2 linked regions of the Methylosarcina fibrata AML-C10 genome follow. The protein of the gene in region 2 interacts with the protein of the main gene of each other region in a pairwise test. Links are inferred from orthologs where the notes say so. Each region holds a gene or a part of one and is shown on either strand. Other genes may lie near its edges.

Region 1 (15,585 bases), 1.3 Mb from region 2 along the record:
GACAGATTTAATGACTTTCAATTCAAATGACATTGAATTCATAAGAAAATTTGAATCCCATACAAACTTCATAGCATCAGCGTCATCGTATGCAGAATGACCAAGCGGAGGTATCCCATGCAAAACAATACCTGGTATTCCGGGTTTGCAAAAACCGCAGCCCGTTTCTGTGGCCAGCCGCGCGTGTTTATCGTGGCCGTCGGCATTATTGCGGTTTGGGCAATTGTCGGACCCGTCTTTCACTTCAGCGACACCTGGCAACTGGTAGTCAATACCGGCACCACGATTGTCACGTTCCTGATGGTATTTTTAATCCAGAACACGCAAAACCGCGACACGGAAGCCATCCAGCTCAAGCTCGACGAGCTGATCCGGGCCACCAAAGGCGCTCATAATACGCTTCTGGGTCTGGAAGAACTGGCCGAGGACGAGATGGAAGCGTTTCGAAAAAAATATCGGGCGCTCGCCAGAGAAGCCAAAAAAGAACTGGATCAGGGATACCGCGATACCGGCACGCCGGAACCTTAAGCCGCGGATACTTTTCCGCATCGACAACGTTTTCAGACACTGTTCAAGGAGCATCGAATACAGCCATCGGCATGGCTCCCGGAGCCGGCCCGTCAACCGGTCGGATTCTCTCTTTCCTTCCTTGCTTCGATGATCGATTGTTGAAGTTCCCGAAGCATCGCCATCGTCTCCGCTTCAAACTCCAGGCTCAAAGCGTCGCCGATTTCATTCAGCAACTGCGAGTCGATCTCGTCCAGGCTAGTCAGCAGCACTTCTTCTCCATCTTCCGCAAAAGACGCTTTGATTTGCGTCACCATCTCCTCGACCGCCACTTTTTCGGGATCGGGCGATGACGGCATGTCGCCCAGTCGGTACATCCTGGGCGCCAGTTTATCGACCAGCGTTTCCCGATGCAGAGCCCGTTTGTGGAGACAGGATTTCAGTCGTTCATCGTGGCCGGCATCGGCGACCCAGTGATAATGTTCGATCGATTTGCGGCTTGAGTTGATCACCGTATCGAGCGCAACTTGTTTTTCAGTTCTCAGCATGGCCGGTTTTCTCCTGTTTGAAATAATGCTCGGGAACATACACCTGCAGACCGTTCGGCCGCAGTTCGAAACAGGCGGGCGTCTGCGAAATGAATTCCCCGTCCGCCCAGATGTCCAGAATCTTTGACGTATGGATCCGGATGCGCTCGCCGCTGCGCAGAAAAACTCCTTCGCGGCCTTGCAACTTCCCGCCCAGCATGACGACGCTATGGCTGAGAAAGCTCCAGAAACTTTGCGGTTCGAGGCTGAACAACCCCAATTTGTGGTCGTCGACCGCCGCTTCTTCCGATAGCGCCATGCCGCCTCCGTAGAAACGGCCGTTGGCCACGGTGATGTGAATCGAATGCACGCTGAAGCTTTCGCCGTCGCAGACGATATCCGCACGATAAGAACGCATCGACCGAAAGGAGTCGATCAGGCTTTTGGCGTAACTGAAGCGTCCCCAGCGGGATTTCAGGTCGGGGGTCAGGTTGCGGTTTACTCGGACGCCCAGCCCGATATGCGCGGCATTGATAAAAAAACGGTCATTCACCTTGCCGAGATCGATGGCATGCAGGCGGCCCTCGGCAATGATCGCAGCGGCGGCTTCGGGAGATTCCGGAATAGCCAGAGTGCGGGCCAGATCGTTGGCCGTGCCCGTCGGCAGAATGCCCAGCGCAAGGCCGCATTCGGAAAGCGTTCCGGCCGCCGAGCTCATGGTTCCGTCTCCGCCCGCCAGAACGACGGCGGCGACTTCGTTCCGGCGCTGCCTGATCAATTCGTTAATATGGGCAGGATCTTCGGATTCTTCTTTGATCAGAACCATTCCGGATTCTTCAAGAATCCGGACGGCGCCTTCGAGCTCATTCGGTTGTGCCCTGCCGCTTTTTTGATTGGCGATGAAAAGCGCCTTGCGTTCAGTCATTCAAGCCGTTCCGGTCGGATAAAACGTTGATCTTGCGCCCGAAGGCTCTTCCGAAAATCGTCGGACTTGCCCGCAAGTTAAAGCCATTGTTCGCTCGAATCGGGAACAGATGCTCGGACAATGTTTTTCCGGAATCGTTTAAGCCGTAAAGCGTTTTGCCATTGTCGAGAACCAATCTCCGCCCGTTCAGCCGCCCGGTCATTTCACGGCGCCTCGTTTGCGTTTGAGTCGAGGCGGTTCCGTCTTGCTCTTTTTGGCTGCATCGATCAGCGCATGACATTCGCTGTTTTCCTCCAAACCCAGTTCGATCCAAGGAATAATCGCGGCTGCCGGCGTCAACAGCGCGCCGAGCGCGACGGAAGCGGCAGCCTTCGCTCCCAGAGTCTTGGGATCCGGATAGACGTCGGGTTCCTTGAAAGAGCCTTTGATGATCAGCGGCGCCTGGGCGCTCAGGATCGTCGGCGTCTTGGGATGAGCGGTCAGCACCAGATCGAGCGTTTCATCGCCGAGGTTGACTCCGCCTGTCCCGACGATATTGCTTTTGTTGGTATCCACCAGCAAAAGCTGAGGTTCCATGAGGCCTTGGCTCACGCTGAAATCGGCGATGACGCAGTGGATCGGAATGCTCGGATCGTGGGTCAACACCAATGCAAGCGATCTGGCGATATCGAGGCCGATCAATTCGACCAGAAGGTTGCTGATGCGGCCGTTTTCCATGATCAGCGCCACGTCGCCGTCGGCATGGCCCAGCATTTCCGCTACCGAATTGCCGATGGCGGCAAGATTGGCGCGGCCCAGAAAGCTGCCCGCGCTCTGTTCCGCAAAACGGGTCCCGGCCAGTAATCTTTTGAATGGAACTTTGCGAATTTCGAGATTGGCCTTGGTCTCGATCTTTTCCTCTCGGGCGTCCAGGCTGATGCGGGAGGTGATCTTGCCGACGTCGATGCCGAAATTCAAAGGATCCAGCGTTAACCGGCCGTGCTCCAGCTTCAGATGAGCCACGAATTCGTCGACCGGAAAATTGGGCGTGATGATGTTCTTACTGCGCAATTTAACGTCGGCGTCGCCCGCCCGCAACGCTTTGGGATCGTACGGATCGTCGGGAAACAGCCGCCGGCTTTCTTCTTTTTTCGGCGCCGTATCGGCTCCCAGGAAGCCGGCCAGATCCTTCATGTCGAGCCTCTTCGAAGCGAGGTCCGCCCGCAGAAAAGGCCGCCGGTCTCGAGTGCTGTAGGTCAGGTCGCCGGCCAGGTCGCTGCTGCCGACGTCGCCTTGAAAATTCTTTACGTTCCATTGCTCCCCCTTGCGCGTGACGTGGCCCGAAAGCCGATAGGGCGGCGTTTTCGGCAGCGACACGCCGAGCAAAGGCTGCAATTCGGACAAATCGGGGCCTTTCAAGGTGAGATTCAAATCGGGTTCCTCGAATTGCGCCGGGTCTTTCACCGTGCCTTTGGCCGTAATCAGGGTTTCCCCCAGAGCCAATTCGATATCGACCGGATAAGGCATCTTTTTTTCCTTGAGTTCCGACAACGCACCTCCGGTAGCTTCGATCTTCAGCTTCGCCTCCTGGTAGCGGCCTCGGCCCTGTATTTTGACGAACTGTTGCCGGGCCGAGGCGATGCCGCTCGCCACCGAAACGTCGATCTCGGTGACCGGATCCCGGTAGAGAAGTTGACCGTCGTCGATCGCCAGCAAGCCGATTTCGGGAAGGCTCGCCGATTCGTCACCGGATTCCTGTTCGGCGCTCCCGAACTCCCAATTGACCTCTCCCTTGCCGTTCTTTTCCAGGACGAGCCGGGGCTTGATCAGGCGAACCTCGGGAAGTACCACCTTGCCGCCCAATAGATCCTTGAGGCGAATGCTGAATTCGAGCCGATCGAGAGTGAACATTTCGGGCCGGCTGCCCCAGGGCGTATTGGCCAGTTCGATTTGATCGACGGTAATGCGCGGTGTGGTCGACACGTCGACGGACAGATCGCCCTTGATCGCAAAGCGCCGATCCAACGAAGTGCTGATCGCAGACGACAGCGGGCCACGCAGCCAGTTCCAGTCGAAAAAGGCCGCCAGCAGCACGCCGGCAATGACCAGCACCGCAATGACGATTCCCGTCCATTTCAAGATTTGTCGCATCGTTTCTCTCCCGGCACATGAAAAAAACTCCGCTTCCCCGGCAGGCCGGGAGTTTTCCTCCCGAAGAAGCCACAATAAACACTATTAAAGTGTTCCGTTCGAACTTCGCCTTTCGGTGGGCCGGAAGGCGCAAACTATTGAATCGAAAAAAAGCTTGTCCAATCTTCAGGAAACTTTCCGTTTCCTTTCAGATTGAGGCCCTGAGGCCCGAATGGCTAACTCTTTCTGCACACTTGAACGCCGACCGTTCAATAAATCAGCCCCACCGGCCGATTCCCGCGCGGAACGACGGTAATGCCCGAAGCATCGACATAATAGTGTTGAGCGTCTTGCTCACGATCGAAGCCGATTCGGGAGCCCGGTTCGATGATGTTTTTCTTGTCGACGACGGTTCGCCGCAGCTTGCTGCCCTTGCCGATCTTTACGTAATCGAGAATGATGCACTCGTCCAGTTCCACGCCTTCCTCCAGCACCACCTCGCGCCCGACGATGGAGCGGCGGACCGACGCGGCGCCCACCCAGCAGCCGGATCCGATCAGACTGTCTTCCACGCAAAGCCCGACAATTTTTGCGCAGGGACCGTCGTAGCGGGAAGAACGAACGGGCCAGTGCGGATTGAACAAATCGAACAGTGGCTTTTGTCCGAGAAGATCCAGATGCGCTTTCCAGTAGGATTCGAGCGTGCCGACGTCGCGCCAGTAAGCGGTTTCTTCATACGCTTTGGTGCCCGGCACCCGGTTGGAGGTGAAATCGTAAGCCAGCATGCGGTGCGTCTGAAACAGGCGGGGCAGGATTTCGCTGCCGAAGTCGACCTCCTTCCGCTGGTGCGCCTCCTCGACGATGCTCCTCAATTTTTCGGTCTTGAACAGATAATTGCCCATCGACACATAAGCTCTCCCGGAGTCGCCGGGCATCGGTTTCGGCTGGGCCGGCTTTTCCCGGAAAGCGCAAATCCGGCCTGCCTCGTCGGTTTCCAGCACTCCGAACGAGGTCGCTTCGGCCAACGGCACCGAACGCGCCGCCACGGTGATGTCCGCATCGTTGGCGCAATGAAACTCCGCCATTTGCCGTACGTCCATGCGGTAGACGTGATCGGAGCCGAATACGGCCACCAGATCGGATTGATGCCGGTCCAGCAGCTCGAGGTTTTGATAAACGGCATTGGCCGTGCCTTGAAACCAGTCGTCGCCAAGATGCCTTTGCGGCGGCACTTCCATGACGAAACCGGTGGAAACCCGGGACGTTTCCCAGCTCTTGTGCAGGTGCTCGATCAGAGACTGGGACTTGTACTGGACCAGCACGTAAATCAAATCCACGCTCGAATTGATCAGATTGCTGATCACGAAGTCCACCAGACGGTATTTTCCTCCGAACGGAACCGCCGGCTTCGAACGATGGGAAGTGAGCGGATGAAGACGGGCGCCTTCCCCGCCGGCAAGCACCAGCGCCACTATTCTATCGGTATTTTCCATAACGGCCTCGGCAAAATCTGAAAAATGGCCGCGTCTTGAACGCGGTTTCAATTTTAGACGGCGGTCGGGGTGTCGAGTTCACCCGGGCAAGGACTGCTTAAATAACCTGTTTTTGCCTGGCAGAGAAAGAAAGAGAGGCCCGGCTTCGGGTGGTGGATACCCCAGGACACAAATGCGCCTGGCTTAACTGCAATAATCTGCTTCCCGTTCCGGCCGGCCTTTTGTTAATCTTTCCGGATGCGGCAGAGCGTCTTCCCGGCAATCGAAGCGGCTCGACCTTTCAAAGGTCGCAACATTCTTCTTATCATCAACAAATCGGCCGATGCATGTTTGACTTATCCGCTCCCGTCGTGGCTTTGCTGACACCCTTCGACCGCAAGGGCAGGATCGACCGGCGGGCTTTCGCGCCCTATTTGTCGGCGCTTTCCGGCTGGGGCGTGCGCTCGGCCGTATGCAACGGCACGACCGCCGAATTTCCGTCGCTGACTCTGACCGAGCGGCAAAACCTTCTCGAATTCGCGAGAGGCCATTTTTCGGGAACGCTGATCAATAACGTCAGCTCGACCTGCGTGAAAGACAGCCGGAAACTGATCCGCGGCACGCAAGGACTCGGCGATGCCGTTTTGCTGCTGCCTCCGTATTATTATGCCGGAGCTGGTCACGAAGGGCTGTGCCGCTTTTTTGCCGAAACGCTGGCGGGTGTTTCGCTGCCGGTCTTTCTGTATAATTTTCCGCAGCATACCGGCAATCCGGTCGACGGCCATTTGATAGGCAGGCTTCTCGGCCGGGGCATCGAACTGGCTGGAATCAAGGATTCGAGCGGCCGCCTGGAACATGCCGCCGCTTATCAAGCGCAATTTCCGCAACTGAAAATATTCCATGCGAACGACTTCGAAGCCCTGGCAGCCTTGCAAGCCGGCTTGACGGGATCGGTCAGCGGCGGCGCCAATCCCCTGCCCGAATTTTTGCTTGCCGTCCGAAAATATTTCGGCGCTGCGGACGGCAAGGCGCAAGCGCTTCAGCGCGCTTTCAACGTCTGGAACGATTACCGGACCGGAAGCTCTTTTCCCGAGATTCCTCTGGTGAAAGCAGCGATGGGCGCGCGTCTTGCCGACTTCCCGATCCACGTCCGGGCGCCGTTTACCGCCCTTCCCGCCGAAGCCCTGGGCCCGGTTCGGGCAAAAGTCGAAGCATGTCTGGCCGCGCTGGACGTCGTTCTTGACAATCGGTCGTGAAAGCGCCCCCCCGAACGTGTCCCAATAAAGAAGATAGGTCTTAAAAGCTGAATCGCTGAAAACTCGGCGGCTTTTCAATGCTTACTGCATCACAAGTAAATCTGCGCCATCCGCCGCCAGAATCGGCCCTGGTGGGCCCGCCCGTCCCATTCGTGCAGAACGTGCCCGATGCCTTTGGACCACAACAGATGGCTCAGATGGTGATTGTTGCCGAGAAACGGATCCTCTTTGCCGACCGCGAGCACGATGTCCATCCGGCGCAAATGCTCGAGGCGCCAGGGACAATCGAGACCCGAAAGAAAATGGGTAGGCGTGTTGAAGTAGATGTTGTCGTCATAATAGCCGTTAAACAGGTTGTGGAAGCTTTCCACTGCCAGCGTCAGATCGTAGCGGCCGGAAAACGCACACAGCTTCTGAAACAGATGCGGGTGGCGAAAAGCGATGTTGGCGGCATGAAAAGCACCCAGGCTGCAACCGTGTGCAATCGTGCAGGGATGGGCGTTCCTGCTCGCGAGAAAGGGCAGAACCTCCTGCAGTACGTATTCCTCGAACTGGATATGGCGCTGAATCCGGTCTGCCGGATGGCGCCAATCGCAGTAAAAAGTCTCCCGGTCGATACTGTCCACGCACGCCAGTTGCAGATGCCCCGCGTTGATTTTATCGGCCAACACGTCGACGATGCCGAGATTTTCATATTCGTAAAAACGCCCTTCCCTCGTCGGAAAGATCAGAACTTTCGCTCCGGCATGGCCGAACAACAGCAATTCCATGTTCCGTTCAAGGCGGTGACTATACCAATAGTGGTATTCCCGATTCATAATTCGCTGAAAAAATGATGCAATTCCGCTAACAACGCGTTTTCCTGTTCAACCCGGCGGGGATAATCCAGATGGCCCTTGTCGAGAACGAACAAACGTTTTTCTCCAGGCAACCCATTGTAAATGCTGAACTGGCCCGGCGGTGCCACGGCCGGGTCGGCCAGCGCCGCCGCCACGTGCACGGGAATACGGATATATTGCGCGGCAACGGCGGCATCGTAATAGCTCAAGATGTCGAGAATATGACCGTGCTCTCGCTGATAAACCTGTACCGCGGCGGCACTGCCCGTGCTCGGCAGTTGCAGGCGCAGAGGATGATGGCCGAAGGTAGGCACATTGAAATGGGCGCGCCGGATGCGAAGATCCCAGGGCAGCGCCAGCGCGCCGATGCCGCCGCCGAAGCTGATGCCCAGATAAGCCACATGACCGGCCACTGCGGGAAACAGCCGGAGCAAAGCGGACACCGCCAGCCACAGGTCTTCCACACAGCCACCCAGAATGTATCGGTCTTTTTTATGAATGTTGTGCAGGACGTGGTAGTGGGGATTGTCCGAAATGGGCCAGCGGCGGCTGCGCGACAGGCCGCGAAAACAGGGAAACAAAAAGGCGGCGCCGGCAATGGGAAGATGGTAATCCGGTCCGTCCCGGCCGCCGTAACCGTGCCCGACCACCACGCCTCGGGTCACCGGGCCGCGTTTGGGAATCAGCGCCCAGCCGCCGATTTCGAAATCGCCGGTGGATCGATAGGCAAGGTCGTAACAGTCGTAATCCGGATGCGATCCGTTGCCGGGAGTGAGCCGCGGTTGCGGCTCCAATTGCATGGCCCGCTCGTATCGGCTCCGCCAGAACGACTCGAAATCCCAGGGCTGGGGCGGCGGAGCGATGCGCAGCAGTTGCTCCAAAGTATATCCGTAAGAAGGGTCGAAACCGGGCATGAAAAAAAAAGTGACATTTGAAGAAGAAATTGTACATTAAGAATAGAGTAAAAAGGACCTCCTTCGGTGAAAGTCTTGCTTTGCCCGCCTTTTCCACGCTCCGGCAGAAAAAGGAAGATTTTGTCGCAGGGGAAGCTTGTTGTTCAGAGAAGGCTATTTTTTTGCCTTTCAAGCTCAGACAGGGTAATTACGCCGGATGCCGGGATGGGTCGTACCTGAATGACGGATTCCCGTGCCATGCCTCAGCCTCCGGTTTCGAAGCCGGGATACAGCGTCATGCCGCCGTCGACGAACAGGCTGACCCCATGGACGTAATCCGCATCGTCGGAAGCCAACCAGACCACGGCGCGGGCGACGTCCTCGGGTTCGCCGATGCGTTTGTAAGGCACCAGTTTCATCAATTCCGCATACGCTTCCTGCGTCCCCCACGCATCCCTATTGATAGGGGTGCGGATGGCGCCCGGACAGACGCTGTTGATCCGGATGCGATACGGCGCGACCTCCTGGGCGATGCTTTTGGTCATCAACATTACGCCGCCCTTGGAAGCGGCATAATTGACGTGACCGGCCCAGGGAATGACCTCGTGCACCGAACTCATGCTGATGATCTTGCCCGCCGCGCAGGAAACTGCGGGCACCACGCCGCGGCGCTTGAATTCCCGCACCGCTTCACGGGCGCATAAAAATTGGCCGGTCAGATTGACGCCAAGGACCGTGTTCCACTGGCTCAGCGTCATTTCTTCAAACGGGGAATCTTTCTGCAGGCCGGCATTGTTGACCAGAATGTCGATAGTGCCGAATTCGGCAATCGCCCGTCGAAACATGGCCTGGACCTGTTCTTCATCGGAAACGTCCGCCTTGACGGCGATGGCGGCGCCACCTTTGGCCTCGATTTCCTCGACGAGGTCACGTGCGCCCGCATCGTTGGAAGCATAATTGATAACTACGGAGGCCCCTTCCTGTGCCATATGAATGGCGACGGCCCTGCCGATTCCGGAGACGGCGCCGGTAACCAGAGCTTTTTGTCCTCGTAGCATTTGGCGGACCGGGCAGAAAGGCATGACGACGTCGGGCAAGGGTTCAGAGTTGCTCATCGGGAAATCTCCTTGGCAATGGTTGGTGAAAGAGGGCATGACGGCCTAATCAGGCTTGCGGCAGGGTTGGATCAATTTGGCGACCGCGCCCGTCCAGCCGGTCTGGTGGGAGGCTCCCACGCCACGGCCGTTGTCGCCGTGGAAATATTCGTAAAACAGGATATAGTCCCTGAAGTGCGGATCGGACTGAAGTTTTTCATAATGGCCGAACACCGGTCTGCGGCCATTTTCGTCTTTCAGGAACAATCGCGTCAGGCGCCGGGACAGTTCCTCGGCCGCCTCGTGGATGCTGACAAAGTAACCGGAGCCGGTGGGACATTCGATTTTGAAATCGGCGCCGTAGTAATGATGAAAGCGCTGCAAGGACTCGATCACCAGGTAATTGACCGGAAACCAGACAGGTCCCCGCCAATTGGAGTTGCCGCCGAACAGTCCGGTGAGCGACTCGGCAGGCACGTAAGACACGCTCAAGGGATTGCCCGCGCATTCGAACACATAGGGCTGTTCCCTATGAACGCGAGACAGGGAGCGCAGCCCGTAATCGGACAGGAACTCGGTGCTGTCCAATGCGCGCCGGAGCAGAAGCTTCATGCGATGGCCGCGCAACAGCGACAAAAGACGCCGCTCGCCCAAGCCGGGTTCCTCCCAACGCGAGACCAACTTGCACAGATCGGGACGGTAGTTCAAAAACCACTTCAGCCGACGTTGGAAATCCGGCAGCCGGTCCAACAAATCCTGTTCCAGAACTTCCACGGCAAACAAGGGAATCAAGCTGACCATGGAACGCACTTTCAGCGGCACGATCCGGCCGTCGGACAGATTGAGTTCGTCATAGTAGAACTGGTCTTCCTCGCTCCAAAGACCGATGCCTTCGTCGCCGATGTTATTCATGGCTTCGGCGATGTGCAGAAAATGCTCGAAGAATTTGGTGGCGATGTCCTCGTAAACGGGATTGTGCAGGGCCAACTCCAAGGCGATGCGCATCAGATTCAGAGAATACATCGCCATCCAGCTCGTGCCGTCCGCCTGATTGATGAAACCGCCGGTCGGCAACGGCGCGCTGCGGTCGAACACGCCGATGTTATCCAGTCCCAGAAAACCGCCTTGAAAGATGTTGCGGCCCTCAACGTCCTTACGATTGACCCACCAGGTAAAATTGAGCATCAATTTGTGTAAGATCCGTTCCAGAAAGGCCAGATCGCCCTGATCGCCGCGCTGCTTGCGGTCGATCTGGAACACCCGCCAGGCGGCCCAGGCATGGACCGGCGGATTGACGTCGCCGAAGGCCCATTCGTAAGCCGGCAACTGGCCGTTGGGATGCATGTACCATTCGCGGGTGAGCAGCAACAACTGATCCTTGGCGAAATCGGCATCGATCATCGCCAAAGGCAAGCAGTGAAAGGCCAGATCCCAGGCGGCGTACCAAGGGTATTCCCATTTGTCGGGCATGGACAGAACGTCGGCATTGTTCAGATGCCGCCATTCGAAGTTGCGGCCGTGGCAACGGGAGGCAGGGGGCGGAGGCTGGGTCGAATCGCCGTGCAGCCATTCGGGAACGTCGTAGTAATAAAACTGTTTGCTCCAAATCATCCCCGCCAGAGCCTGACGCTGCACGAGGCGGGCATCCTCGGCGGCGATTTCCGCCTGGAGTTGCGCGTAAAATGCATCGGCTTCCCCGCGCCGGGCCGCGAACACCTGATCGAAATCGGCGAACGGCTGCGTGACGGTATTCTTGCTGAGCCGTAACCGCACTTGCACCGCTTCCCCCGGGGCAACGGAAAAACGATAATGCGCCGCCGCCTTGGTGCCCGCGCGCCGAGGATTTACGGCCCGTGAGTCGCCCCGCACGATGGCGTCGTGAAAAGCGTCTTTGAAATAACCGGCGGATGCCATGCCGTAGAGACGCCGGCCGTTGGTCTCATTGTCACAGAACAGCAGAGTCGATGCGCCGTCGGCGTAAAACTGATAATCGCCCCAATCCCGATGCCGGATCTTGACAACCTCGTTCCCGGCAGCGGCCAATGCAGGTTTATAGGCGTCCCGGTGCCAGGACCAGGTATTGCGAAACCAAATCTGCGGCAAGAGATGCAGGGGCGCGGCCTCTGCTCCGCGATTGTGCGCCGTGACCAGCATCAGAATGTCGTCTACCCCGGCCTTGGCGTATTCCACAAAGACGTCGAAATAGCGATCGTCGTCGAAAATGCCCGTATCGAGCAACTCGAATTCCAACTGATCGCTTCCGCGCCGGCGGTTTTCCTCGGTCAGGCTATCGTAGGGAAAAGCCTCCTGTGGATATTTATAAAGCATCTTCAGATAGGAATGCGTGGGAGTGGCGTCCAGGTAGTAATAGAGCTCCTTGACGTCCTCCCCGTGGTTGCCTTCTCCGTTGGTCAGACCGAACAGGCGTTCTTTCAGGATGGGATCGCGTTCGTTCCACAAGGCCAGGGCCAGACAAAGGGTCTGCTTGTCGTCGCAGAAGCCGGCGATGCCGTCCTCGCCCCAGCGGTAGGCTCGGCTGCGGGCCTGGTCATGGGTGAAATAATCCCAGGCGGCGCCCTCGGCGCTGTAATCTTCGCGGACCGTGCCCCATTGGCGCTCGCTGAGATAGGGTCCCCAGCGCCGCCAATTCTGTTTGGCCAGGCGCTGTTCCTGCAAACGACGCTGCTCGGCATTAAGTGATGTCATGTCAATAAGTTCCTCTCTCGGTTACGTGTAAAGCTTTTTCGCAATGGCTATGCCAACAGTTTCGAGCCAGAACACGAACAATCGGCGCGAGTCGTGGTCAGAACTAAGTCACCGATAGCGTGCTGTATCTGCGCAATGTGATCATGTGAGTCCCAGGCCGCCATCGACGGTGATCACCTGTCCGGTGACCCATTCGGAGCCGGGATCTGCGAGCGATACGATCCATCGGGCGACTTCCTCCGGGATGCCTCTGCGGCCGAGCGGAATCTGTTCGCGCTCCCGCTCCTTGACGACCTCGGCCTGGTCCGGAGAGAGTCCCATCATTTCTGTCAACGCCCAGGTCTCAGTGGGACCGGCCGCGACCGCGTTGACGCGCACGCCTTGCGACGCAAGCTCAAGCGCCCAGCAACGCGTCAAGTGATCCAGCGCGGCCTTGCTCGCCGCGTAGTGGGATAGTCCGGCCGCCGGTTTCTGGCCGAACGTACTCGATACGTTGACGATGGCCCCTTTCGACGCCGTCAGGTAGGGAAGCGCCGCCGCGGACAGCAGACTCGGCCCGAGCACATTGACGGCGAAGATCCTGGCGATCTTCTCGGCCGTGCCGTCCGCCATCGGAAGAATTGCACCGGCCCCGGCATTGTTCACCAGGATGTCCAGGCGTCCCCAGATACTGAGCGTTTCGTTGATCGTTCGGGCGGCGTCGGCCGGCACTGAAACGTCCGCCGTGAACCCTGCGATGTTCGGATGGTCGCTCATCGCCTCCTTGATGGAGCCGGCGCGTCGCCCGGTGATAACGATCTTCGCTCCTTGCTTTGCGAAGCCAAGCGCCGCGGCGCGCCCGATGCCCGAGGTTCCACCCGTAACGATGACGACCTTGTCCTTCAATCCCTGCATGTCAAGCCGTGTGAACATCTGGTGCTCCTGGGTTGATATGAATACTTGCGCTTGAACCGCTCAGGGTTGTGCCCGTGCGAGCCACGCCTAAGAATAGGAAATACAGTGGGCCGAATCGCCCATTTCGACCCCATGCGAATTGGGGAAGAAACGCAGTCAAGCTCAAAGATGGCTATGGCCGCACCTTCAGGTACAAGCTGCGCTGCCGCGCGCAGAGCGGCGCGATTGTACGACCCACGACGAAGACTGCCGGCGATGCCGAGAATGTGAGCGGGTTTGTTCATGCATGCTCTCCTTTGATTCATTCTATGTCGTTCGCGAATAAGTTTTTTTCGTCACTATCGACGACAAGGACGGACAGCAGGTATTCGCCCGATGCAGCGGGCAAGTTCCCTGCGCCGTTTCAGTACCGTCCGAATGTCAGCAACTCCTGTCGGCACGCTTCGCTAAAGTCCCGTAGCGGATCGACGTGCCTATCGATCCAATTTGCCCGCATCTCTTCCATCGTAATGTTCGGCGCAAGATAGGTATCGACGATGATGCGAACCACGGAGTCGGCGGCCTCGACGACGTGCGGCGACGAGATAAGGCGTATTCGGTTCGTCAGCGCGTAAATACCGATCAATCCGGTGATATCGTCTCGTCTGTTTTGCAGAGCATCGGAATACAGCTTTGCCGCCTCGTCCAGAAACCTGCCGAACAGCGCGGCTCGGCTCTCCCTCTCGGCGGCAAGCCGCTGGCACTTGGCTTGTGCCTGTTGCGTTATCCATGAGGTTGCAAACGAAGTCAGTCCGCCGATGGCGGTTCCCGCCAGCGCTGCAAAGGCCGATATGTATGCTCCGTCCATCGAGGTCCACCGGCTCTGCTCATTTTTCGATCGGAGTCGTCAGTTCCGTCTCGTTCGTATCCGCGACGAACACCGCGAGAAGCTTGGCCGGCTTTGTCTCGCTGGCATTGGCGCTGACGCCGTGGCGGTCGCCGGGCAGCTCGGAGAAACTCTGCCCTGCTTCGTAAGTCGTCACCGGTCCGTCGTTGACTTGACTGCGGATTGCGCCCTCAAGCACGGTCGCGTAGATGAAAGCGGAATTGGCATGCCGATGGCCGGGCGAGTAGCCGCCCGGGCCGTATTCGACCAGCACGCCCTTGATGCTCTTGCCGGGAACGTTCGGCAGCTCGTGCTGGTAGACGAGGGTCACCTTGGCGCTCTTCGACTTCGCCTCATTGGCGAGAAGGTTGCTGAACGGCAGGGTGGCGACGAGCAGCGAATACAAAATGCGTTTCATAAAAGTCTCTCCTTCGGTAGGTGGATAGAAAATCAGGCTCTCACCTGGGAGCGGCGGAACCATTCGTCGAACCCGATGCGGCCGAGGCGCGCTTCGCCCAGCGGCACGAGCGAACGCTCCTCGACGCGGCCGCCGAAGTAGCGGGCCTCGGGGTCGCTCACGACCTCGCGCGGGTCGCCGACGGCCTTCAAGTAACGGGCGACGATTTCGTTGAACGGGGCCCGTTCCGGGCCGGCGATCTCGACGATGCCGTTTCGCGGAGCCGCGAGCGCCACATCGGCGACGATGGCGGCCACGTCGTCCGCCGCGATGGGCTGGAACAGGCCGGGCGAAAGCCTGACCGTATTGCCGTCCGTGCTCGAAGCGGCGATGCCGCCGAGAAATTCCAGAAACTGGGTCGAGCGGATGATGGTGTAGGGGATGCCGGAAGCCTCGATCAGTTTTTCTTGCGCGACCTTGGCCCGGAAATAGCCATTGTCGGGCGTCCGGTCGGTTCCGACGATGGATAACGCGACATGGTGCCGGACGCCGGCCGCGGCCTCCGCCGCGAGCAGGTTGCGGCCGGAGGTCTCGAAGAATTCCAGCACCGCCCCGTCTTCAAATGAAGGCGAATTGGCGAGGTCGATCACTCCCTGCGCACCGGCCACGGCCTCCTGGAGGCCTTCGCCGGTGAGGGTGTTGACGCCGGTATTGGGCGAGGCGGCGACAACCTCGTGGCCGCCCTGGCGTAGTATGGCGACGGTTTTCGAGCCGATCAGGCCGGTTCCGCCGATGACGATGATTTTCATGTTGGTCTCCTCTGTGACGTGTTTGATCGTGGGCACAGAATACCGAACCATCGGGCGAAATTCTTTGCGGTGAGCTTGAATTATGATTTAATTTCACTTGTTTATTCGTCCAGGAAAGCCACTGACGAGTGGTGTCCGACGACTTCGGCCCGGCACGACGATGCTCCCGACGCTGCTTGCCCCAACCGATGGCATCGGCTTGTCTCGGCCAAGTCCCGACCGCTGCACGCGTCAAGGAGAACCGGAATGCAGTATCTATTTGAAGATTGCGTGCTCGACCCTGAACGTCGGG
Region 2 (15,644 bases):
CGAATAACCCGAGAATGTTGTCGCCGTACCAATAAATGATAATCAGCAACGACAGGATCAAACCGCCGACGATCAACGCCCGCTCCTGCAGCAACTGCCGGATCGAATCCTTGTCCCGATGTTCCATGAAGGCCGCCATCATCGGCAGATAATACCGATTGGTCGACGTGCCGATCAGCGAGATAAAACTGCCGGTCTGCGCGGCGGCAGCGTAAATGCCGACTTCCCGGCTCGACGGAAACAACAGTACCAGAATGACGACTCCGCTGCTGGTCATGACGGTCATCATCAAACTGTTCATGACCAACGGCAGGGAATTTCTCAACCAGCTCGCGCCGTTGATCAAAGGATCGGCGTGATCGACGGCCAGCGGTTTGAAAAAAGAGCTTAGCCTCAGCATCAGTAAACTGACCATCGTCCAGGCCATGCCGTAACAACTCACCGCAATCAGGGCGGATAAACGGGCCAGGCTGATGGAAATCCCGATGAGAAAAAAAAGATAAAGCGCCGGCAACAATAACCGGTAAATCGTGACGCTGAGCAAATAAGCGCCATGCGCGGCATGAAATTCAACCAGATACAAACCGACGCCGATAACCGGCAAGAAACCCGCATACACGACGATGGCAATATGGTAATTCGCTCCGTGGATGGCCAGTATGGATTCCAGGGAAACACCGAGAGCCACCGTTAAAAAAAGAGCGAAGCCTAAAATCGTGCGCAACGAGAACCGCCAGAATCCCCGATAGCGCCGCCAGTCCTGCCGTTCCCGAAACAGCGGAAAAGCCTGCAGGGCATATTTCTCGAGGCCCAGCGTGGCAAACGTCGACAGCATGGTGACGGTCGAAACGGCGACCGTGTAATCATTGAACTCTCCGATGTTCAAAGCGTGGGCCAGCATGACGTTGGTTCCATACATCAGGACATAATGGGCCAATGCCAGAAAAAACAGCAGAATCGAGTGATGAAAATTAGGACGCAGCTTTAAACGCCGCTTGGGAACTGTAGTTTCTTGCTGTTCGTGGAGCTGAAGTCTGCGCACGCTGAAAATTCAGGCATAAATTAAAAAGGGAAATAACGCTTCGACCGCCTTTCTTGACGAAACAGAAGATCGGCCCCGACGGAATAAGGAGGCCTGTGAGTCTAAGCGAAAATCGGATCGGATTCAGGCAGCCGAACGCCTAGCCGAACGTATCGTCGACGTCCTGCTCCGCTTCCTTGATGGCGCGAGTCAATTCGGCCCGCTGCTTGTCGAGAACCAGCCATTCGATCTGCCGGTGCAGATACTGGTCCTTGTTTTTGGTGACTTCCACGCGCAGTTCCAGTTCCTTGATTTCAGCCAGAAGCTGCATTTCCCGTAACCGGGTTTGATGGGCGATGCGGGCGGCCTCCAGTTGTTCTTCAATTTTCTGTTTCTCCAGCAGTTCCGCTTCCTGGGACTCATAATCCACTTTGAGCTCTCTTTCCTTCATCCTCGCTTCGTGTTCGAGCCTTTTCTCCTGCATCTGCCGCTCCAGTTCCAGCTCGCGCAGTTGCTGCTCTTTCTGAAACTTAAGCTCTGCGGCTTTTTCGATTTCCTGCAGGCGCAGTTGGTGCCTGACTTTCTCGGCATGCAGTTCCACCTCGATCGCGTACTGCTCGATGTTCTGCTTTCCCTGTTCCTTTAGCAAACGCTTGATGTTTTCGCTTTCCAGCACCAGTTTCCGCTTTTTGATCTCATTGACCTGATCGAGCTGCTGCAGGCGTTCTTTTTCCAGTTGTTCTTCCTGCCGGAAGAGTTCGCGGCTCTGTTTTTCGCGGAACTCGAAATTCTTTTTGACGATGTTAAGATAGACCGATTCCTGCATGAAACGGCCGTCGAGTTTCGATTCGTCCGGCAGTTCTTCGAAGGAAGGCTTCAGCGTACAGAGCGTGCGGCACTTGATTTGCTTCAATACCAGCGTTTCGTTGATGATGTTTTCGATCTGCCGTTCGACGTCGGTCAGCCCGGTCTGGATCCAGTAGCCTTCCCGCAGATTCCGGAGTTCCGCGTCGGCCGAAGTCCGGATCAGGCCTTCGTAGCCGGCTTTGATATGGGCGTTGACGTCGGGCAAGGCGTCCGGGTTTCTTTCCACGTACCGGAAAGTCGCCTGAAAATGGACGGTCAACGTGGCGTCGATCGTGCACAATCCGCCGTACAGCTCGGTCCGGACGGAAAGATGCCAGTCTTCGATCGGCAATGGGTAAATGCGATGGTAAAAGCGGGGGATGAATTTGGCCGGGCATAAAAAAAGCTTGCGATAGGGTCCAAGCTTCGAATAAACGACCCGGCTTTCCCCGTCGAATCCGGGGTCCCAGAAATCCTGGTTGGATTCGTTGAAAGCCAGATTCGCTTCATTTAACCAGGCATCGAAAGGCGATAAATCACTGCTCATTGGGCGCCTCATTGAATTCGGACTTGGACGATACGGACGGCTGGGCTTTGATCGAGCTGAGCCGGTAACCCATGCGTTCCGCAATCAACGGATACAGGTTGGGGGCAAATTCCACGGATCGGCTGTCGATTTTCCTGAGAAATCCCCGGCTCAACAAAAAACCGACGGCAAATACCCTGGACCAGTCGGAATATCGTCGGGCTTTTTCGATTTCGGATTTTTCGATCACCATTTCCAGTTCGTCGTTTTCGTTGATTCTAAATTCGGTGAACTGCCGAAGGCACTCGAACACCAGATCCTTCTCGCGCTCGCTCAACGGGCCGGGTGCGGTAAATTCCAGCCGGTACGACAAAAACACCGTAAAGAAATCCGCCATCGAAGCACAAACAAAAGCGAACAGCGAGAAATTTCTCCACATCGCGAAGGAAGGGGTGACGCCCTGGGTGATTTCGGCATAAGTCATCAAAATCGGCGCTTCCGGCGCGATGACGCCGCCGTTGGCGGACAACTGATTGAATTTGATTTGCACTTCCTGCAAACCGGCGACGATCCTTTGATATTGTTTTTCCGCGTCGGCGTTCTTCAGATTCCACTGATTGAGACTGGTCTGCAGGAACCGGATGTCATCGTTCAACAGTTCGAGTTTTCGCTCGAGCTGAGCGGCCTGTTCCTTTTTTTCCTGAAACAGCCGGTTCTGATAGCGAAAAAACGGCCCCTGCCCCACCATGTTTTTGCCGGCCGACTGCACGCCGGGATGCGTTCCGTAATAGGCCTCGGTCACTTCGGCCGACGCCTTTTCCAGTTCTTGTTGCTGAAGTTTCAGGATCCGGCTTCTGGCTCCGGCCAGGGCCGTCAGATAACCGCTGACCTCCTTCCGCACCTGATTCATACGCTCTATCCGGATGGGGCCGCTTTGAGAAATTTCGTAAAACTTGAAATAAGAAAAGGTGATGGAGGCAGAAACCGCGATCAGCAGCGAAACCAGCACGCTGAAAAATCGCAGTTTGTTGGCTTTCCAGTGCATGCCGGCGATTTCGAGAGAGCTGATCACGATGATCGACTGGATCGCAATGGTAATGATCAAGGCAATCCACGGCAGAATGAAATGAGACAGGCCGTAGTACGTGGTAAATCCCGTCGCCATGCTCAACATCAAGACAATGGGAATCGTCCAAATCCTTAGCGTAGCGACAAAAAGCGTCTGCACGCTGTTGATGAAACCGCCGATGCCGCCGATTGGGTGTTTTTTGATAACGCTTTTTACTTCCATCGCCATGAATGATGTGAGTCGAACATGAATTTTCTTGTAATTCTTGATCAGCCGGAAAATGTGTATGTCAAGCAGGAACAAAATCCATTGTATAGAAAAAGGGCATGGAAAGGGCACAATTATTCCTTGCCGTGCCTTTTCTCCACCGTTGCCGACGATGCGGGTATTGTACCTTAATTATCCTAAACCGTTATATAAAAAGGCATTTTAGTGTCTCGATCGGGCCTTGGGGGATTCCCGGAAAGTCCGAAACCGCGGTATCGGCGGCAATTGAGGGACCTTACGGCTTAACCGGAACGCCGGTATTTTAAAATTATCCCGCCGGCAGGGACCGCCGGATTAACGGGAATAGCGGCCGGCGCCTGGCCGGCTGAGCGGCTTTTTCTTGCGTAACGTATTGCGGACTTTCACGTACAGAATGGCCGAAGCCAATACAAAGGTAATGGCGTTGGCGGCGATGATGGCCTTATCCCGCAGGTACCATCCGTAAACCAGCCATAAAAAGACGCCCAGGGTAAACGAGCCGTACATCGACAAGGAAAGAGAGTCCGTATTTTTTGTTTTTATCGTTAAAACAGCCTGCGGCAAAAAGGAAGCGGTCGTCAGCACGGCGGCGAGGTATCCGATAGTTTCAGGTGTTGTCATCAGGATCATTTGGATTGTATCAAAAACGGGCCAAACAGCCCGGTTGGCAGCCCGATCAATTCAACTGCTCAATTCAGGGTAGCCGTGAACAAGGTCTTACCGTACGATTCGCTCGACTTGACCGTCATGAAGAGGCTTCCCCGTCATTCCGAATCATGAAAATCGTCGGGAGCGGCTTTAGCCGCGACCAAGGTTTAATCGCGGCTAATATCCCATGGGGCACAAGAGCCGCTCCCACAGACATCTTTCGATCTTCATGGTCACAGTCAGACCTTGATCTTCCTGGACAATCAAAACTCTTTACGGGAGCGGCATCTTCGCCGCAGCTTGAGTCTATAACTGCGACACGGGCGCTGCCGTTCTCACGCTACACACCGCGGGTAAACCGGCGCCTGTCCGGCCGTTACACCGCATTGCCATGGATTGCAGGAACATCGCGTCGCGCGGCGCCGGTATACAACTGCCGGGGACGCCCGATTTTCTGTTCGGGATCGGCGATCATTTCATCCCAATGGGAAATCCAGCCCACCGTCCGGCCCATCGCAAAGATCGCGGTGAACATCTTGCTGGGAATGCCGAGCGCGTGCAGGACGATGCCGGAATAGAAATCGACGTTGGGATACAGTTTTTTCTCGATGAAATATTCGTCTTCCAGCGCGATCCGCTCCAGTTCCAGCGCCAGCTTGAACATCTTGTCGTCGCACAGGCCCAGCTCGGTCAGCACCTGATGGCAGGTTTCGCGCATCAGTTTGGCGCGCGGGTCGTGATTCTTATAGACCCGGTGACCGAACCCCATCAGTCGGAACGGATCGCTTTTGTCCTTGGCTTTGTCGATATAGATGCCGATCCGGGACACGTCTTGAATTTCTTCGAGCATGTTGAGCACGGCTTCGTTCGCACCGCCGTGCGCCGCGCCCCACAGGCAGGCAATGCCGGCGGTAATGCAGGCGAACGGATTGGCGCCGCTGGAGCCCGCCAGCCGGACGGTCGAGGTCGAGGCGTTCTGCTCGTGATCGGCGTGCAGAATCAGAATGCGGTCGAGGGCTTTGACCAGAACCGGATTGGGTTCGAATTCCTCGCAGGGCGTGGCCAGCATCATGCGCATGAAATTTTCGACATAGCTCAGTTTGTTCTTGGGATACATGAACGGCGTGCCGGTGCTGTATTTATGGCACATCGCCACGATCGTCGGCACTTTCGCCAGCAAGCGAATGGCGGTCATCTGGCGGTCGCATTTCGAACGGATGTCCAGGGCGTCGTGATAAAAAGCCGACAGCGCGCCGACGACGCCCACCATGATGGCCATGGGATGCGCGTCTCGGCGGAAGCCTTTGAAGAAATTGTTCAACTGGTCATGGACCATGGTATGAAGCGTGATATTGCGCTCGAACGCCTGCAATTGCTGGTGATCCGGCAATTCGCCCTCGAGCAGCAGATAGCAGACTTCCAGAAAAGTGCATTTTTCTGCCAGTTGTTCGATCGGATAGCCTCGATACAGCAACACGCCGGCTTCCCCATCGATATAAGTGATGGCGGAACGACAACTGGCTGTCGAAGTAAAACCCGGATCATAAGTAAACATGCCCGTTTGCTTATAAAGGGATTGAACATCCAGTACATCAGGCCCCGTCGTTCCGGACAAAACGGGGAGTTCGCATAATGTCTTGGAATCTTTGCTAGTTAAGGTAACACTGGTTGATTGGGTCATGGATCGATTCTCAGTTGTTGTCACGTAGCCGTATGACATTACCATAAAGTTCGGGAAATATTAAGAAACCATGGCGATTAACTACCACTTTCGCTTGATAATCAAGCAAATCGCGGCGTCTCCTGCCGGATTTCTCAATGCCTTTACCGTAAAAATACATTTTCATCAGAAGGAGTGAAAGCCGATTTTCATGAGGGTTAAATTAAGGAATTCCGTAGGCCGAATAAGCAAAGCGCATCCGGCGGACGTGCGGTGGATGCGCTTTGCTTATCCACCCTACCGTGTTTTTCTCTTAACTTAACCGACATAAAGAAGCTTTCGCCCCCCCGAATCATGAACATCATCTGCGGGAGCGGTTTTCGGTTTTCACGATAACGGCATTGCCCTATCTCCCGGGTATCTGTTGTTTACACGTTCGCTAAACCGTCTTGGCGCGGGCGATCGCCTGTTGCGCCAATTCGGTCACTTTTTCCCAGTTTTTCGATTTTACCGCATCCTGCGGCGCCAGCCAGGAGCCGCCCACGCAGGCGACGTTGCCCAGTTGCAGATAAGCCTGATAATTGTCCGGAGAGATGCCGCCGGTCGGGCAAAACGTCATCTGGGGAAAGGGCCCCGCGATGGCTTTCAACATCGGTATGCCGCCCGCCGCTTCCGCCGGAAAAAACTTGAAATGATCCAGTCCGTACTCCATGCCCAGCATCAGCTCCGAAAGCGTGGCGATCCCCGGAATGAGCGCGATGCCGCCCGAGGCGGCCGCCGCCAGCAAGGATGAAGTAATGCCGGGGCTGATCGCAAACACGGCGCCGGCCTCTTCCACGGCTTTCAACTGAGCGGCATTGGCCACGGTGCCCGCGCCGACGACGGCTTCCCCGACTTCCCTGCGGATCAGGCGAATGGCATCAAGCGCTACCGGAGTGCGCAGGGTGATTTCCAGTACTTTGATGCCGCCCGCCACCAGAGCCTGAGCCAGCGGCACCGCGTCGTCGAGATTTTGAATCACCATCACGGGCATCACCGGGCCCGCATTTAAAATGTCTTTGGGTTGGATTTTCCACTGGTTTTTTTGCATAGGTCTCACGGTTCAAGTTTAACAATCCGGCGCTTACGCCGTTATTCCAATCGGCAACGAGGATTCGCCGTACCATTTCAAAAGCCTGCCGAAACCGTCCGTCAATCGTTGACGAACACGTTGGTCGCTCCGGTCTCGGCCGACGAGGCGTTCAAGCGGAAACCGGCGAACAGTTCCCGGCCCATGCCGTGATGATGATCTCTGGCGCTATTGACCGCCGGCGTGCGCGCATTGAATTCGGCATTGTCGACGAGCACGTTCACCTCCCCGGTTTCGGTGTTCAGATGAATGAGGTCGCCGTTGCGCACTTTCGCCAGGGGACCGCCGTCGGCGCATTCCGGACACATATGGATGGCCGAAGGCACTTTGCCGGAAGCACCCGACATGCGGCCGTCGGTCACCAGCGCGACCTTGAAGCCTTTGTCCTGCAACAGGCCCAGCGGCGGGGTCAGCTTGTGCAGTTCCGGCATGCCGTTCGATTTCGGTCCCTGGAAACGGATGACCGCGACAAAATCCTTTTCCAGCTCGCCGCGCTTGAATGCCGCCATCATGTCGTCCTGATCGTCGAACACCACCGCCGGCGCTTCGACCACTCGGTGCGACTTGGCCACGGCGGACACTTTGGAAATGCCGCGTCCCAGATTGCCGTGCATGACGTGGAGGCCGCCCGTGATATCGAACGGTTGGGCCACGCTGCCGAGCACTTCGGCATCCAGCGACGCCTCGGGACAGGGCTTCCAGATCAGCTTGCCGTTGTCCAGATGGGGCTCCCGGGTATAGTTCCTGAGACCGCGTCCGTCGGCAATCGTTGGAATGTCTTCATGCAATAAACCGTTGCTCAACAGTTCGGCAATCAATACGCCCATGCCGCCGGCCGCCTGGAAATGATTGACGTCGGCCGGACCGTTCGGATAAATCCGGGTCAACAAGGGGATGACCCGGGACAATTGATCGAAATCGTCCCAATTGACAAGAATGCCGGCCGCCCGGGCCACAGCGACCAGATGCAGCGTCAGATTGGTGGAGCCCCCGGTGGCCAAAAGGCCGATGATCGCATTGACGATCGCCTTTTCGTTGACGACGTGGCCGATCGGACGGAAATCGTCGCCCAGCGCGGTGAATTTCAACACCTGCCGGGCGGCCGCCTTGGTCAGCTCGTCGCGCAGCGGCGTGTAGGGATTGATGAAGGAGCTTCCGGGCAAATGCAGGCCCATGATTTCCACCATCATCTGGTTGCTGTTGGCGGTGCCGTAAAAAGTGCAGGTGCCGGGGCTGTGGTAGGATTTGGACTCGGACTCCAGCAGTTCCTGACGCCCGACCTTGCCCTCGGCGTATTTTTGCCGGACCCGCGCCTTTTCCTTGTTGGTAATGCCGCTGGTCATCGGGCCGGAAGGCACGAAAACGGCCGGCAGATGCCCGAAGGTCAGAGCGCCGATCAACAATCCCGGCACGATTTTGTCGCAGATGCCCAAATACAAGGCTCCGTCGAACATGTTATGGCTGAGGCCGACGGCGGTCGCCATCGCAATCACGTCCCGGCTGAACAGCCCCAGTTCCATGCCCGGCTGGCCCTGGGTCACGCCGTCGCACATCGCCGGCACGCCGCCGGCAAACTGAGCGACGCCGCCCGCTTCGCGGATGGCCTGTTTGATCAGGGCGGGCGCATCCTTGTAAGGCTCGTGCGCGGAAAGCATGTCGTTGTAAGCGGAAATGATGGCGATATTGGCTTTGCGGTCGCCGGTCAAATCGGTTTTTTCGATTGCGGAACAAGCGGCAAAGCCATGCGCCAAATTGCCGCAAGCCAGCGATAGACGGCGGGGTCCCTGTTCGACGGCCGAATCCACACGCGCCAGATAAATCGCACGCGATTCGCGGCTGCGCTTAATGATTTGATGAGTGACTTTTTCTATAACTGGATGCATCAGGGTTTCCTTCTAGACTAAGGGCAATCATTCATGAGTAACCGCGAACCGCGTCAATACTCGATGATAATCCGAAAAATTCAACAATGGGCGGACTCCGGAATTCAACCTTCCCAGGCTCGACCGTCCCGGTCCAGCAACAAGTCCGAAGCGATCGGCCCCCACGAGCCGGCCTGGTAGGATTTCGGCTTTTCGCTGCTCTTCGCCCAGGCATTCTGGATCGAATCGATCCAGATCCAGGCCTGCTCAATCTCTTCGCGGCTCAAAAACAGGGTGGGATTGCCGCGCATCGCTTCGAGCACGAGCTTCTCGTAACCGCCGAAGATACGGCTCTTCTTGAACGTTTCAAAAAAGCTCAAATCCAGCCGGGTTTTCTGGATGCGCAGATTTTCATCAATGCCGGGCACCTTGTTGAGTATCTCGATTTCGACGCCTTCGTTGGGCTGCAGATGAATGATCAATTTATTGGGCGGCAGCCGCAGGTAGCTGTCCTTGAAGATATTATGCGGCAGTTGTTTGAAATAAACGACGATTTCCGTTCGCTTGTGATGCATGCGTTTGCCGGTACGCAGATAAAACGGCACGCCTGCCCAGCGCCAGTTGTCGATATCGACCCGGATCGCGACAAAAGTTTCGGTAACGCTTTTCTTGTTGGCCCCTTCTTCTTCCAGATAACCCGGCACTTCGTTGCGGTTCACATAGCCGGCGGTATATTGGCCCCGTACCGTTTTTTCGTCGACATTGTAGACCGTAATCGGACGCAACGCCTTCAAAACCTTGATTTTTTCGTTATGAATGCTTTCGGCTTCGAGGTTGACCGGGGGTTCCATCGCGATGAAGGTCAAAATCTGCAGCAAGTGATTCTGCAACATGTCGCGCAACTGACCGGTTTTATCGAAATATTCCCAGCGGCCTTCGATGCCGATTTCTTCGGCAACAGTGACCTGGATGTGGTCGATGGTGTTGTGGTTCCAGTTGGTGGTGAATATGGAATTGGCGAACCGCAACGCCAGCAGATTCAGCACCGTTTCCTTGCCGAGGTAGTGATCGATGCGGTAAACCTGGTCTTCAGCGAACACTTTGGCTACTTCGTCGTTGATTTCTTTGGAAGATTTCAGGTCATGCCCGATCGGCTTTTCCATCACCATGCGCGCTTCGGGAGTCAAAACGCCGGATTGGGCCAGCCCCTGGCAAATGCTCTTGAACAAAAAGGGCGCCACGGCAAAATAATTGACCATGATCCGGGAAGACTGGTCAATGATCCCATTCAATTTCAAATACTGTTCGGGTTGAGTCAAGTCGATCGGCAGATAGGACAGCCGGGCTGAAAATCTCTCCCAGACCGATTCATCCACTTTATCGTTGAGAAATTCATCCAGGCTTTTACGCGCAATCTCGATAAATTCCGGGCTTCCTCCCTCACGCCGATCAATGCCGACGATGCGGGTGGCGGACTCGATTAATCCGGCGTTTTCAAGGCGATATAAAGAAATCAGCAACTTGCGCCGGGACAAGTCGCCCAGCGCGCCATAAATAACCAAATCACAGGGTTTATACGTTTTTTTGTCTTTCATTCGGATTAATTATCGAAAAGATTGAGATTGCCGGGACTGCGGGGAGATTGACTCTCTTAACCCACTTATTATCTCAGAAATCGCTACAAGACGCTGAACTCATTGTCATAAAGGGCGCTGCTCGCCCGGCTTCGGCAAGTTTTGAATCCGTATCCGTCGTCTTGACTCGGCAAGCCTGAGAAAAGCTCTCCCAGAAAAACCGGCCCTGATTGACCAAGGCTAGCACAGACTCGATTAATATCGATTCGAAATATTGTTGACAGAATTCCGGAATTGCTTTTATAGTATCGACTCGCTGCTATATTAAAGAGGACACCATCCGCCCCGCTCTCCGCTTTACACCCGCCCCCAGGAGAAGTCCGGAGAGAAGGCGGTTGGTGAAGGGAGTCCGGTCTGGAATGGGCATGAAAGCGACAGTCATGGCTTAAATGCGCTATGTGCGAATTCCCGTCCGCTCTCTTCCCTCTTGAGCATAGCAGTCCGGGTGAGGGCTCTTCGCCATTTAACCCGACGATTTTATTGATTATAACTAGATAACCGAGGAAAACAGCTATGAAACTCAAAGTCTTGACAGCCGCCTTGCTCTTGTTTTTCGCCCTGGCAGGCTCTGTTTTTGCCGCCGGCAGCGCCATTAATGAAGACCTCTCCCTCCTGACTTCGATTACCGACGATTTGATCGAATTCGGCAAGAAAAAAGACGCGGAAAACTTCACCCGGCTGGCCAAGGCCGCCATCAACCTGACTTCCGAAAACCGGAACAACTCCATGATTCTGTCCCGCGTCGGCACCAAACTTACCGCCGCCAAAAGAGCGGTCAAAAACGGTGATTTCGATCAGGGCGTACTCGTCGTCGAAGAAGCCAAGGCTTTGCTGACGAATAAGAAAGGCTTGACCTGGGATGGCGGTTCCTGAAATCCGGATTTTCCAGTCTTATCGAGCCATTGCCATAACGTCGGCGCCGAAGCAGAAACGGACGCCGCAAGCGAGACGAGGCGGATGATGCCGGCTCTGGTTTGTGCTAATATGGGAACGAAATCAAAGTTCCGGCACAAGCCAATCCGTCATATCCACCCAATCTCTGACCATGTCCAAAAGTGCAATTGAAACAGCGCCTGCCGACGACGTTTTTTCGTCAACCTTTTTATTAGGCAATGTAGGCGCTCCCTTCGTGATCGGCCTTGCCGTCGGCTATTTTGCCAAAAAAATGCTGCGCACCGCTTTATTCCTGGCCGGCGCCGCCATTGTTCTGCTTTTTGCCGGGGAATACTACGGCATCGTCAAGGTAACCGATGCCGAATTGATGAATGCGGCGACTGCCGCATCCCAGGCGGCGAAAGATTCGGGTCATTTCCTGCTGAGCCGGCTGTCCACGATCACCACGCGCGGCGTTAGCGGAGCCGCGGGATTTTTTGCAGGATTCAAGCTCGGCTAAAATTTGATTGACTTATCCAGCCGTCCTATTACAATGGTCTTAGCTTGAAATTGATTTACCGTTATGCTTACCGACACGTAGTTCCTTTGTTTGTACTCGTCCTGTTTATCATTAAGTAATTCTTTAATTTCCCAGCTCCATCAGCCTGAACCAGGCTATAAACTTTATCTTTATTTTATTAGGACTTCTCATGACCACTGGAACCGTAAAATGGTTTAACTCAGAAAAAGGCTTCGGCTTCATCCAACAAGAATCAGGCCCGGACGTATTCGTGCACTTCCGCAACATCGTAGGCAGCGGCTACAAATCCCTGGATGAAGGGCAAAAAGTTCGCTTCAACATCACGCAAGGCCAAAAAGGCCCGCAAGCGGAAGAAGTGACCCCTATCTAACCCAACGCCGCCATACCGTGCTGCCGCCGTTAACCGCCGGCAGCCGGAATTGGGCAGAATCACTCTTTCTTCGGACAGAGTTCTTATCGGTTTCTCTTCTATTTTCACAAAGACGAACTCCGAACGTCCGCTCGCAAAAGCAACTCATCCTTACCGGTAGCCTCCCGTTTCAGAACGGCAAATAGCCAACCCGAAACCCGCGGCCAATGTTAAAATGGCTGTCTTTTAATCCTTTAGACGGCCATGACCTCTACATTACTGCAAATGTTCGCACTAATAGCCTGCGGCGCAGTATGGCGATTATTTTCGTTCGGCGGACTGACGGCGGAACAAACCCGGCCGGTGCTGACGACGGTCGTCTATTATCTGCTGTTGCCGGCGCTCATCATCGAAGTGCTTTGGCGGGCGGACATCGGTCTTCATTCCTTTCAGTACAGCGCGCTCGGCATCTCTAGCAGCTTCTTTGCGATGACCGTGATCTGGGTTTGCGGCCGCCTGTTCAGATTCAAGGACAGACAGATGGGCGCAGTCATTCTGGCGACCGCCTTCCCCAACGTCACTTACATGGGCTTGCCGGTGCTGGAGCAGACCTTCGGCAGTTGGGCCCGGTCGGTGGCCATTCAGTTGGACCTGTTTGCCGCCACGCCCTTCTTGCTGACTGCCGGCGTCGTCGCCGCTCGCCGTTTCGGCACCGACGATACATCTTCCTCCGCTTCGCCCCTGGCGTTCTTGAATACGCCTCCTTTCTGGGCCGCCATCACGGCCGTCTTGCTGAATTTATACGGCGCGCCCATGCCGGTCTGGATCGAAGGCATCCTGCAAAAGCTGGGGGCCGGCGTGGTGCCGCTGATGCTGCTGTCTCTCGGCCTGGCCCTCAGTTGGCAATCCGTCAGTTGGCGGCATCTGCCCTACGCGCTACCGATCGTTCTTATCAAGATGGGACTGATGCCCTGGTTCGCGATGGCATTCAGCCAATGGCTGACCCTGGACCATCCGCACAAGACCGCCGCCGTGCTCGAAATGGGAATGCCCTGCATGGTGCTGGGCATCGTCTTTTGCGATCGCTACCGGCTGGACAGCTCGCTGTATGCGATGGCCGTTACCGTCACTACGCTGTTGAGCCTGGTGACCCTTCCTTTCTGGCACCGCATCCTGACCGGTTGAACGCCTCATGAACCCGACTCTGGAAATTTTTTCCCAAGGCGAAGAAATCGTCACTGGACAAACGGTGGATACCAATGCCGCCTGGCTGTCCGAGCAGGCGGTTCAGCTCGGCTTTACCGTCACCCGGCACACCGCCGTGGGCGACAAGCTCGACGATCTGATCGCCCTGCTGAAAGAAATTTCGCAGCGCGCGGACGCCTGCCTTTGCACCGGCGGACTCGGGCCGACCAGCGACGATCTGACCGCCGATGCGGTAGCGGCCGCATTCGGTTTGCCCTTGCAATTCGATGAAACAGCCTACCGGCAAATCCGGCAGTTTTTCAGCGCCCGCAACCGTCCGATGCCGGCCACCAACCGCAAGCAGGCGATGCTGCCCGAAGGCTCACTCCGCCTCGACAACGATTGGGGCACCGCGCCCGGATTCGCGCTTCAAGCCGGCCGCTGCTGGTTTGCTTTTCTGCCCGGCGTGCCGTCGGAAATGCGTGCCATGTTTGACGAACGAGTCGCCCCTCTGCTGACCCGGCGGTTTACGTTAAATCCGCCCAGACTGATCACGCTGAAGACGTTCGGCCTCGGCGAGTCGGACATCCAGCAACGCCTCGCCCCGATCCAAATCCCCGATACGGTGCAGTTGGGTTTTCGCGCGGGCGTGGACGAAGTGCAAACCAAACTGCTGTTTCCTGCCGGTTACCCCGAGCAGTCTCTCGAGGCGCTCATCCATGACATGGCCCACCGTCTGGGCGATTTCGTCTTCGCCGTTGACGGGCTGGAAGATAATCCCGGCAATCTCGCCTCGGTCGTCGACAAGCTCATGACCGATGCCGGCAAAACGCTGGCCGTGATCGAAACCACCAGCCAGGGTCTACTCGCCGCCAAATGTCTAGGCAGCTCCTGGCTGATCAGCGCCCTATACGCAGACCAGCCGGCGCTGGGGCACCGGCTGGGCGTCGCAATCGATCCGGAAAATCTGCCCCAAACCGCAGCAAGGCTGGCCCAGGCCCTGAAAAATCAAACTTCGGCCGATTTCATCCTGGTTCAGCTTTACGAAGGCGCACGGGAACAATTCCATGACCGGAACCGGACGATCATTCTCTATAATACGCTGCTGCTCGAAGACGACACCCCGCTGCAAAAAAGACACTGCGTAGCCGGAGCCGGTGAACGCAAACAGAATCAGGCGGCCTTACTCGGACTGGACCTGTTGCGCCGCCATTTACAACATCTGACTTGATACAATGCCCTTATTACGCTTAACCAACATTTCCATCGCCTTCGGCGCTCATGAATTGCTCGACCGTGCCGACTTCCAGCTCGACGCCGGCGAACGGGTCGGCCTTTTAGGACGCAACGGCGAAGGCAAATCCACCTTGATGAAAATCATCGCCGGCCAGATCCAGGCCGACCACGGCGAGATCTGGCGCCAGCCCGGATTGCGGCTGGCCTGGCTGGAGCAGGCGCCGGACCTGCCTGCCGACGCCACCATTTACGACGCCGTCGCCGGCGGCCTCGGCGAGCTGGGAGAATGGCTGACCCGCTACCATACCCTGTCGCAGGCGATGGCTCACGACGATTGGACGCTGCGCGAACTGGGCGATCTGCAGCACAAACTGGAGGCTCATAACGGCTGGCATTTCGGCAACCGCGTCGAAACCACGCTGAGCCGGCTCGGGTTGCCGGGCGACCTGAACATCAGCGGCCTCTCCGGCGGCTGGAAGCGGCGCGTCGCCCTGGCCAGGGCGCTGGTGATCGAGCCGGAAGTGCTGCTGCTGGACGAGCCGACCAACCATCTCGATTTCGAAAGCATCGCCTGGCTGGAAGAACAGCTTCTGAATTTTCAGGGCGCCGTGCTGTTCGTCACCCACGACCGCGCCTTTCTGCAAAAGCTGGCGACGCGCATTATCGACCTGGACCGCGGCCACCTGGTGTCGTGGCAAGGCGACTACAACGACTATCTGCGCCGCAAGGCCGCGGCGCTCGAAGACGAAGCCAATCAGAACGCCGAATTCGACAAAAAGCTGGCCGAAGAAGAAGCCTGGATCCGGCAAGGCATCAAGG

The links.
Region 1: the proteins of gltA (region 2) and A3OW_RS0107150 interact in binary tests that used the Escherichia coli proteins (3 or more experiments, as listed by UniProt). The link is inferred for Methylosarcina fibrata AML-C10 from one-to-one orthologs.

The regions. Positions count from the first base shown.
Region 1 is NZ_KB889965.1:1,493,207-1,508,791, forward strand. What follows is about bases 1-2,808. They hold A3OW_RS0107150 (lipid kinase), read right to left. Parts: upstream 1,960-2,808; coding sequence 1,042-1,959; downstream 1-1,041. Other genes in these bases: A3OW_RS0107140 (low affinity iron permease family protein), read left to right, coding at 118-528; A3OW_RS0107145 (DUF2383 domain-containing protein), read right to left, coding at 621-1,055; A3OW_RS0107160 (AsmA family protein), read right to left, coding at 2,158-2,808. Also shown: more of A3OW_RS0107160, read right to left, coding at 2,809-4,089; A3OW_RS0107165 (glucose-1-phosphate adenylyltransferase), read right to left, coding at 4,338-5,561; A3OW_RS0107170 (dihydrodipicolinate synthase family protein), read left to right, coding at 5,888-6,796; A3OW_RS0107175 (esterase family protein), read right to left, coding at 6,886-7,566; A3OW_RS0107180 (acetylxylan esterase), read right to left, coding at 7,611-8,516; A3OW_RS0107185 (SDR family oxidoreductase), read right to left, coding at 8,792-9,643; A3OW_RS0107190 (MGH1-like glycoside hydrolase domain-containing protein), read right to left, coding at 9,689-12,328; A3OW_RS0107195 (SDR family NAD(P)-dependent oxidoreductase), read right to left, coding at 12,470-13,240; A3OW_RS29040 (NAD(P)H-dependent oxidoreductase), read right to left, coding at 13,210-13,527; A3OW_RS0107200 (hypothetical protein), read right to left, coding at 13,626-14,069; A3OW_RS0107205 (cupin domain-containing protein), read right to left, coding at 14,089-14,505; A3OW_RS0107210 (SDR family oxidoreductase), read right to left, coding at 14,538-15,293. UniProt on the Escherichia coli protein: In vitro phosphorylates phosphatidylglycerol but not diacylglycerol; the in vivo substrate is unknown.
Region 2 is NZ_KB889965.1:2,746,111-2,761,754, forward strand. What follows is about bases 3,886-6,752. They hold gltA (citrate synthase), read right to left. Parts: upstream 6,038-6,752; coding sequence 4,733-6,037; downstream 3,886-4,732. Other genes in these bases: A3OW_RS0112985 (SemiSWEET family sugar transporter), read right to left, coding at 4,024-4,329; A3OW_RS0112995 (bifunctional 4-hydroxy-2-oxoglutarate aldolase/2-dehydro-3-deoxy-phosphogluconate aldolase), read right to left, coding at 6,456-6,752. Outside these bases: A3OW_RS0112970 (lipopolysaccharide biosynthesis protein), read right to left, coding at 1-1,042; A3OW_RS0112975 (coiled-coil domain-containing protein), read right to left, coding at 1,182-2,414; A3OW_RS0112980 (hypothetical protein), read right to left, coding at 2,404-3,690; more of A3OW_RS0112995, read right to left, coding at 6,753-7,106; edd (phosphogluconate dehydratase), read right to left, coding at 7,208-9,028; zwf (glucose-6-phosphate dehydrogenase), read right to left, coding at 9,133-10,602; A3OW_RS0113010 (hypothetical protein), read left to right, coding at 11,155-11,514; A3OW_RS0113015 (FUN14 domain-containing protein), read left to right, coding at 11,687-12,034; A3OW_RS0113020 (cold-shock protein), read left to right, coding at 12,225-12,425; A3OW_RS0113025 (AEC family transporter), read left to right, coding at 12,669-13,589; A3OW_RS0113030 (competence/damage-inducible protein A), read left to right, coding at 13,597-14,820; A3OW_RS0113035 (ATP-binding cassette domain-containing protein), read left to right, coding at 14,825-15,644.